Regions from separate parts of the Stenotrophomonas sp. GW821-FHT01H02A genome, predicted to be linked through region 2. Evidence: predicted binding sites of a transcription regulator. Region 2 holds the regulator's gene; the other holds the start of a gene.
The links. The regulator HrcA, encoded in region 2, represses chaperone genes, less so after heat shock. The targets are predictions, from matches to a motif close to TTNGCACTCNNNNNNNNNGAGTGCNAA.

Region 1: a site for HrcA is predicted at 2,778-2,804, ahead of AC07WC_RS11120 (co-chaperone GroES). Genes of this name have one in related genera too.

Annotation. Positions count from the first base shown of each region.
Region 1 is NZ_JBWKWI010000006.1:142,607-147,025, reverse strand. It holds gene AC07WC_RS11130 (serine hydrolase domain-containing protein) at 1-454, shown strand, start outside; gene groL (chaperonin GroEL) at 694-2,343, opposite strand; gene AC07WC_RS11120 (co-chaperone GroES) at 2,443-2,730, opposite strand; gene AC07WC_RS11115 (endonuclease) at 3,023-4,419, shown strand, end outside.
Region 2 is NZ_JBWKWI010000003.1:84,292-88,710, reverse strand. It holds gene dnaK (molecular chaperone DnaK) at 1-1,448, opposite strand, end outside; gene grpE (nucleotide exchange factor GrpE) at 1,624-2,139, opposite strand; gene hrcA (heat-inducible transcriptional repressor HrcA) at 2,222-3,289, opposite strand; gene recN (DNA repair protein RecN) at 3,415-4,419, shown strand, end outside.

The sequences.
Region 1 (4,419 bases), on a different contig from region 2:
GCCGCACGATGAGCGCAGCCGCGTGCGGGCTGCCGGTTCAATGGATACCACCATCACCGACATCGCGCGTTTCGCCGCCGGCTACATGCGTGGCGAGGGGCTGTCGGCAAAGGGGCGTGCCGAGCTGGTCCACGCGCAGTGGCCGATCACCACTGCCAGCCAGTTTCCGACCCTGCAGGCCGAGCTGGCGCCCGCGCAACGGCGCCGTGACCTCGCCGCCGGGCTGGGCGTGGTGGTGTTCCAGGGACCGCAGGGGCGCGGGTTCTACAAGGGCGGCCACGACGATGCGGTGGGCAACACACTGGTGTGCGTGGCGCGACGCCAACGCTGCGTGGTGGTGCTGGGCAACGACGTGCGCGCCGAAGCGGCGTTCCCCGCCCTGGTACGGTTCGTTCTGGGCGAAACCGGCGCGCCGTGGTCGTGGGAGTACGGGGGCAAGACGTTCGTCGAATGACGCAGGCCATGTAGCGGCTTACCAGCGCAGCTGTGCCGGCAATGGCCCGTCATGCGAGGGAAACAACGGCAGCACGTACTCGGCCAGCTCCTGCAGCACCTCGGCTGCAGGACGAGGTCGAGGCCCCCACCAGCGCGCTGTGAGTCGGTACTACGCGCACAAAAAAACCCCGCCTTCCGGCGGGGTTTTTCGTACTGCGGTGGCGGATGGCAGGTGCCGACCGATGGCCGGCCTCTACATCAGAAGTCCATGCCGCCCATGCCACCCATACCGCCCATGCCGCCGCCGGCTGCGCCAGCGCCGTCATCCTTCTTCGGGGCTTCGGCAACCATGGCTTCGGTGGTGATCATCAGGCCAGCGATCGAGGCCGCGTTCTGCAGCGCCGAACGGGTCACCTTGGTCGGGTCCAGGATGCCGAATTCCAGCATGTCGCCGAACTCGCCGGTGGCGGCGTTGTAGCCGAAGCTGCCGGTGCCTTCCTTGACCTTGTTGACGATCACGGACGGCTCTTCGCCAGCGTTGGCCACGATTTCGCGCAGCGGGGCTTCCATCGCGCGCAGGGCGATCTGGATGCCGTGGTTCTGGTCTTCGTTGGCACCCTTCAGGCCGCTCAGCGCGGTGACCGCACGGACCAGGGCAACGCCGCCGCCCGGGACCACGCCTTCTTCAACGGCTGCGCGGGTCGCGTGCAGGGCGTCGTCGACGCGATCCTTCTTTTCCTTCATTTCGATCTCGGTCGAAGCACCGACCTTGATCACGGCAACGCCGCCGGCCAGCTTGGCCACGCGTTCCTGCAGCTTCTCGCGGTCGTAATCCGACGAGGTGTCTTCGATCTGCGTCTTGATCTGGGTGACACGCGCTTCGATGTTGGCCTTCTCGCCGGCGCCATCGATGATCGTGGTGTTTTCCTTGGAGACCTGCACCTTCTTGGCGCGGCCCAGGTCCTTGATCGTCGCCTTTTCCAGCGACAGACCGATTTCCTCGGAGATCACGGTGCCGCCGGTCAGCACGGCCATGTCTTCCAGCATCGCCTTGCGACGGTCGCCGAAGCCCGGTGCCTTGACGGCCACGACCTTCACGATGCCACGGATGGTGTTGACCACCAGGGTCGCCAGCGCTTCGCCTTCGATGTCTTCGGCGATGATCAGCAGCGGCTTGCCGGCCTTGGCGACGCCTTCCAGCACGGGCAGCAGGTCGCGCACGTTGGAGATCTTCTTGTCGTGCAGCAGCACGTACGGATCGTCCAGGTCAGCGGTCTGCGACTGCTGGTTGTTGATGAAGTACGGGGACAGGTAGCCACGGTCGAACTGCATGCCTTCGACGACGTCCAGCTCGTTGTCCAGGCCCGAGCCTTCTTCAACGGTGATGACGCCTTCCTTGGTCACGCGGCGCATCGCTTCGGCGATGATGTTGCCGATCGACTCGTCCGAGTTGGCCGAGATCGTGCCGACCTGGGCAATGGCCTTGTCGTCGGCGGTCGGCTTGGAGATGTTCTTCAGCTCGGCGACGGCGGCGATCACGGCCTTGTCGATACCGCGCTTGAGGTCCATCGGGTTCATGCCGGCAGCGACGGCCTTGGCGCCTTCGCGGATCAGGGCCTGGGCCAGCACGGTGGCGGTGGTGGTGCCGTCGCCGGCGTCATCGTTGGTGCGCGACGCGACTTCCTTCACCATCTGCGCGCCCATGTTCTCGAACTTGTCAGCCAGTTCGATTTCCTTGGCGACGGAGACGCCGTCCTTGGTGATGGTCGGCGCGCCGAAGCTCTTTTCGAGCACGACGTTGCGGCCCTTCGGGCCCAGGGTGGCCTTGACGGCATTGGCGAGAACGTTGACGCCGCGAACCATGCGGGCGCGGGCGTCTTCACCGAAACGAATATCTTTGGCAGCCATTGCGATTACCTTTTTTGTAGAGCCGGGCCAAGCCCGGCGTCATGAATGACGGAACGAAGCAACATCCGGCAGCGCCAGGCCAGGCCCGGCGACGCCCACTCAGCCGACGATGGCGAGGATGTCGTCTTCGCGCAGAACCTTGAACTCGACGCCTTCGGACTTGTAGCTGCTGCCGGCGTACTGGCCGTAGATGACCTTGTCACCGACCTTCAGCGACGGCGCGCGCACGCTGCCGTTGTCCAGGGGCTTGCCCGGGCCGACGGCCACGACTTCACCCTTGGTCGACTTTTCCTTGGCGGAATCCGGAATCACGATGCCGCCGGACGAGATTTCGTCGGCTTCGATCGGCTTGACTACGACGCGGTCATGAAGCGGCTTGATGCTCATGTGAGACCCTTTTAAGTTGTTGATTGGTCTAGGAAAGTCTGGCGATGTTAGCACTCGCACAGGGCGACTGCCAGCCACGCTCACGAAAAAACCCGACGGTGCGGGACAGAGCAGAGATGGTGCTGGCCCCTGCCCTTTCAAGGGCAGCCGGTCGGATTTTTTTCCCGCCCCGGGCCAGATGTGAATGTTTGACGCAGTTCTCAATGCGAAAGGCCGCCCCTCTCGAGGCGATCGATATGTCATCTGGATTGCGTAGATTCGAGCGGCAATGACCAATCACAAGGAGCCGTAGATGAGGTTGCTGACGCCGCTGTCCCTGGCCTGCCTGCTGGTGCTGGGCACCAGCCCCGCCCGGGCCGATGTATTCATCAATGAACTGCATTACGACGACAGCACCCCGGCCGGGGATGTCGGCGAAGCGATCGAGGTGGTCGCCACCGCCGGCGAGGATCTGTCCGGCTACCGGCTCTACCTCTACAACGGCAGCAACCCGTCGGCGGCCGCGGTCTACGCCAACAACGCGGTCCCGGCCGGTACGGCCAGCTGCGGCAGCGCCCGGCTGGCCACGGTCACCTACCCGACCAACGGGATCCAGAACGGCCCCAACGATGGCATCGCCCTGGTCGATGCCAGTGGCAAGGTGGTCCAGTTCCTCAGCTACGAGGGCACCATCACTGCCGCTGGCGGACCGGCGGCGGGCCTGACCAGCCAGAACATCCCGGTCAGCGAGACCAACAGCACCGCCCCGGGGACCTCCCTGCAGCTGACCGGCACCGGCAGCCAGTACGCGCATTTCACCTGGGCCGAATCGGCCACGCAGACCTTCGGCGCCTGCAATCACGGCCAAACCTTCAGCGGCGGTGGCCCGACCGGCCCGAATACGGCGCCGTCGGTCACCGCGACCACCCCCGAACAGGGCGCCAGCACCTTCCCGGCCGCCGCCGACCTCAGCGTGACCTTCAGTGAGCCCGTCACGCTCTCCAGCGGCGCCTTCGCGCTGAGCTGCGGCCAGTCCGGCACGGTCGCGCTGAGCCATCCCGGCACCGGTACCCGCTTCACGCTGTCCACCAACACCGCGCTGGTGGCCGGCGAGGCCTGTCGCTTCGACATCCGCGCCACCCGCATCAAGGATGCCCAGGGCGCGCGCCCGGCCGCCGATACCCGCATTGCCTTCACGGTGGCCACTGCCACCACGCCAGATCCCGGCAACCCCGGCAATCCCGGCGAGTATTACGCGCGGGTCAACACCTCCAGCCCCAGCCAGCTGCGCTGCTCGCTGCACGACACCATCAAGGGCCACACCGCCTATCCCTACAGTGGGTCGGGCACCAGCACCTGGACCATCCTGGAGATCGCCGACGAAGACCCCAACAACAGCGGCAACATCCTCGATGCCTATCGCAACCGCAGCTACACCAAGGTCAGCGGGCGCGCAGGCACCGGCAGCGGACTGACCTATAACCGCGAACACACCTGGCCGAACTCGCTGGGCTTTGCCAGCACCACCGGCGACAAGGGCCTGCCCTACGCGCCCTATACCGACACCCACATGCTGTATCTGACCGATGCACAGTGGAATGCGGACCGCGGCAACAAGCCCTATGCCAAATGCGACAGCAATTGCGGTGAGCGCGCGACCGAGGCCAACAACGGATTCGGCGGCGGCAGCGGCGGCTACCCGGGCAATGC
Region 2 (4,419 bases):
TTGGCGTCGATGTCGAAGGACACTTCCACCTGCGGCAGGCCGCGCGGCGACGGCTCGATGCCGGAGAGGTCGAACTTGGCCAGCGACTTGTTGAAGCGGGCCTGCTCGCGCTCACCCTGCAGCACGTGCACGGTCACGGCCGACTGGTTGTCCTCGGCGGTGGAGAACACCTGCGAGGCCTTGGTCGGGATGGTGGTGTTCTTCTCGATGATCTTGGTGAACACGCCACCCAGGGTCTCGATGCCCAGCGACAGCGGAGTCACGTCCAGCAGCAGCACGTCCTTGACGTCGCCGCCCAGCACGCCGCCCTGGATCGCCGCACCCAGTGCCACGGCTTCGTCCGGGTTGACGTCCTTGCGCGGTTCCTTGCCGAAGAACTCGGTCACGGCCTGCTGCACCTTCGGCATGCGGGTCTGGCCGCCGACCAGGATCACTTCGCCGATGTCGCTCGAACGCAGGCCGGCATCGTTCAGCGCGATGCGGCACGGCTCGATCGACTTCTTGATCAGGTCTTCCACCAGCGCTTCCAGCTTGGCGCGGGTCAGCTTGATGTTCAGGTGCTTCGGGCCCGACGCGTCAGCGGTGACGTACGGCAGGTTCACTTCGGTCTGCTGGCTGGTGGACAGCTCGATCTTGGCGCGCTCGGCGGCGTCCTTCAGGCGCTGCAGGGCAAGCGGATCCTTGCGCAGGTCGATGCCCTGGTCCTTGTTGAACTCGTCGACGAGGTACTCGATGACGCGGTTGTCGAAATCTTCGCCGCCCAGGAAGGTGTCACCGTTGGTGGCCAGCACTTCGAACTGCTTCTCACCGTCCACGTTGGCGATCTCGATGATCGAGACGTCGAAGGTGCCGCCGCCCAGATCGTACACAACGATCTTGCGGTCACGGCCGTCACCCTTGTCCAGGCCATAGGCCAGGGCAGCGGCGGTCGGCTCGTTGATGATGCGCTTGACTTCCAGGCCGGCGATGCGGCCGGCGTCCTTGGTCGCCTGGCGCTGGCTGTCGTTGAAGTAGGCCGGCACGGTGATCACGGCCTCGGTGACGGTCTCACCCAAGAACGCTTCGGCGGTCTTCTTCATCTTCTCCAGCACGCGGGCGGAGATTTCCTGCGGGGCCATCTTCTTGCCGTCGCTGGTCTGCACCCAGGCGTCGCCGTTGTCATGGGCCAGGATGCCGTAGGGCACGTGCGCGATGTCCTTCTGGACTTCAGCGTCGGTGAACTTGCGGCCGATCAGGCGCTTGACGGCGTAGAAGGTGTTCTTGGGGTTGGTCACGGCCTGGCGCTTGGCCGAGGCGCCGACCAGGACTTCGCCGTCCTTGGTGTAGGCGACGATGGAGGGCGTGGTGCGATCGCCTTCCGCATTCTCGATGACGCGGGCCTTGCCGCCGTCCATGATCGCCACACACGAGTTGGTGGTGCCGAGGTCGATACCAATGATCTTGCCCATGAGGGAGACTCCTGAAAGTTCTGGGTACATCCGGCAGTTGCCGGGTTATGAATGGGATGTGTGGGACGCTGCGGACACTTTCAAGCCGTCCATCAAACACAGTGTTCGATGGCGACCCAACGCGTTCAGCGTCCGGTCGAGCAGCCGGGGCACGCCCGGCTCACCGGCCCGCGGATCAGTCGCGGGCCACCACGACCAGCGCCGGACGCAGCAGGCGGTCGTTGAGCAGGTAGCCCTTCTGGAACACCTGGACCACGCTGCCGGGCGCCGCGCCGGGCGCGTCGACCTGGCTGATGGCCTGGTGGTGGTCCGGGTTGAAGGTCTGGCCGGTCGGGTCGAGCAGGGTCAGGCCGTTGTCGGCGGCGACCTTGAGCAGCTGCTTGTAGGTCAGTTCGAGACCTTCACGCAGCGGACTCGGCTCACTGCCGGCGGCATTGAGGCCGGCATCGAGGCTGTCGAACACCGGCAGCAGCTCGCCAAGCAGCTTTTCATTGGCGAAGCGGCGCGCCTGTTCCACGTCGCGGGCCACGCGCTTGCGCTGGTTGTCCAGGTCTGCGCGCTCGCGCAGCGACTCCGAACGCAGCAGGGCCAGCTCGTTGTGCAGGCTGTCCAGCTGCTGCTGCAGGGACGGCTCAGCGGCCGGCTCGCCGGCGGGATTCTGGGATGCGATATCTGACTGATCTTGGTTCATTTCCGGATCCTTGGCGGTGACTCTCCGCCTCCACCCACCCCTATGTGGGCGCGGCTCCGGGATTCAAGAGTCCAGGGCTGCTTTATGCGCGATCGCGGGACAATCCGCCGCCACCGGGCGAGCCCAGCGCGGCCCCGAGCACCTGGGCGGTGGCTTCCACCAGCGGAATCATCCGGTCGTAGGCCATCCGCTTCGGGCCGATCACCCCCAGCACGCCCAGCACCTGGCCGTCGGCCGAATACGGGGCGGTGACCAGCGAGACGCTTTCCAGCGGCATCACCCCGGTCTCCTCGCCGATGAAGATGCGCACCCCCGGGGCCTGGATGGTGCGTTCGAGCAGCTGCAGGATCTCGCGCTTGCTGGCGAACACATCGAACAGCTCGCGCAGCCGCTCCAGGTCGGACAGGTCCTGCACGCCCATCAGCCGGGTCTGCCCGGCCAGCACCATGTCGTCGGCCGGCGGCACCATGGCCTGCTCGGCCAGCTCGATGCTGTGCGCCAGCAACTGCTCCATCTCCGACTGCGCATCGCGCAGCTCCAGCAGCAGCCGGGCGCGGATCTCGGCCAGCGGCCGCCCGGCGCAGTTGGCATTGAGGTAGTTGGCGACCTGCTCCAGCTCACCCGGATCGAAGCTGCGGCGCGGCTCGATCACCCGGTTCTGCACTTCATTGTCGGCGAACACCAGGATCGCCAGCACCCGGCGCGCGTCCAGCGCCACGAAATCAATATGCCGGAACGCGAACTGCTCCCGGCGCGGGGCGCTGACCACGCCCACGAAATGGCTCATCGCCGAGAGCAGCTCCGAGGCACTGCCGAGCAGGGCTTGGGTGCCGGTCCCGGTGGCCAGCTCGGTACGCAGGCGGCTGAGTTCGCCCTCGCCCGGTGGCTGCATCTTGACCAGGCTGTCCACGAACACCCGGTAGCCATGCGCGGTCGGCACCCGTCCGGCGGACGTGTGTGGCGAGCTGAGCAGGCCCAGGTCTTCCAGGTCGCCCAGGATGTTGCGGATCGTGGCCGGGCTGACATCCAGGCCGGCATGCCGGGCAAGGGTCTGCGAGCCGACCGGCTCGCCATCCTGGATGTGGCGCGCGATCAGCGTCCGCAGCAGATGGCGGGCACGCGGGGCGAGATGGGACGCGGAAGGATGCATGGAATCAGCCTGTGAGACGCCCACTTAGATAATGGCTGCACGGGGCGATGGCAAGTCATTGGAGACGCCCCCTGCCCATGCTAGCTTGCGCGGCTTGGAGACGCCCCTCGTGTACAACGTAGACCATGCTTAGACATCTATCGATCAAGGATTTCGCGGTCGTCCGCGCCACCGAGCTGGAATTCGGCGCCGGCATGACCGTGGTCTCGGGTGAAACCGGCGCGGGCAAGTCGCTGATGGTGGACGCGCTGGGCTTTCTGTCCGGGCTGCGTGCCGACAGCGGCGTGGTCCGCCACGGGGCCGCGCGCGCCGAGCTCTCGGCCGAATTCGCGCCACTGGCCGACGCCCCGGCGCGCCAGTGGCTGCGCGACAACGAGCTGGACGACGAAGAACAGTGCCAACTGCGACGGGTGATCCGCGCCGACGGCGGTTCGCGCGCCTTCATCAACGGCCGCCCGGTGACGCTGACCCAGCTGAGCGAGCTGGCCGGCATGCTGGTCGAGATCCACGGCCAGCACGAACAGCAGGCGCTGCTCTCGCGGCCGTCGCAGTTGTCGCTACTGGACGCCTTCGCCCGCAACGACGCCGAGCGCGCCCAGGTCCGCCAGACCGCGGCGCGGTGGCAGGCGCTGGTCGATGAGGCCGAGGCACTGTCGCGCCAGGGCGATGTCAGCGACCGGATCGGCTATCTGGAGCACCAGCTCGGCGAGCTCAAGCGCGAAGACCTGGACCCGGCCTCGATCGCCACCCTGGGCAGCAGCCATCGCCGCCAGGCCCATGCCAGCGCGCTGATCGGCGCGTGTGACGTGGCCGCCAGCCGCCTCAACGGCGACGACGAGGTCTCGGTGCTGCAGCTGCTGCAGCAGACCCGGCATGACCTGGCCCGCGTGGCCGAACACGACAGCCGCCTCGGGGAGGTCGATGCCCTGCTCGACAGCGCTGCCATCCAGCTGGACGAAGCGTTGTCCCTGCTCGACCGCGTGCATGACGACCTGGACGCCGACCCGGAGCAGTTCGAGGATATCGAGCGCCGCCTGGGCCGCCTGCACGACCTCGCCCGCAAGCACCGCGTGCCGATGGAAGCGCTCGGCGAGCATCGCGATGCGATGGAGGCCGAAGTCGAGCAGCTG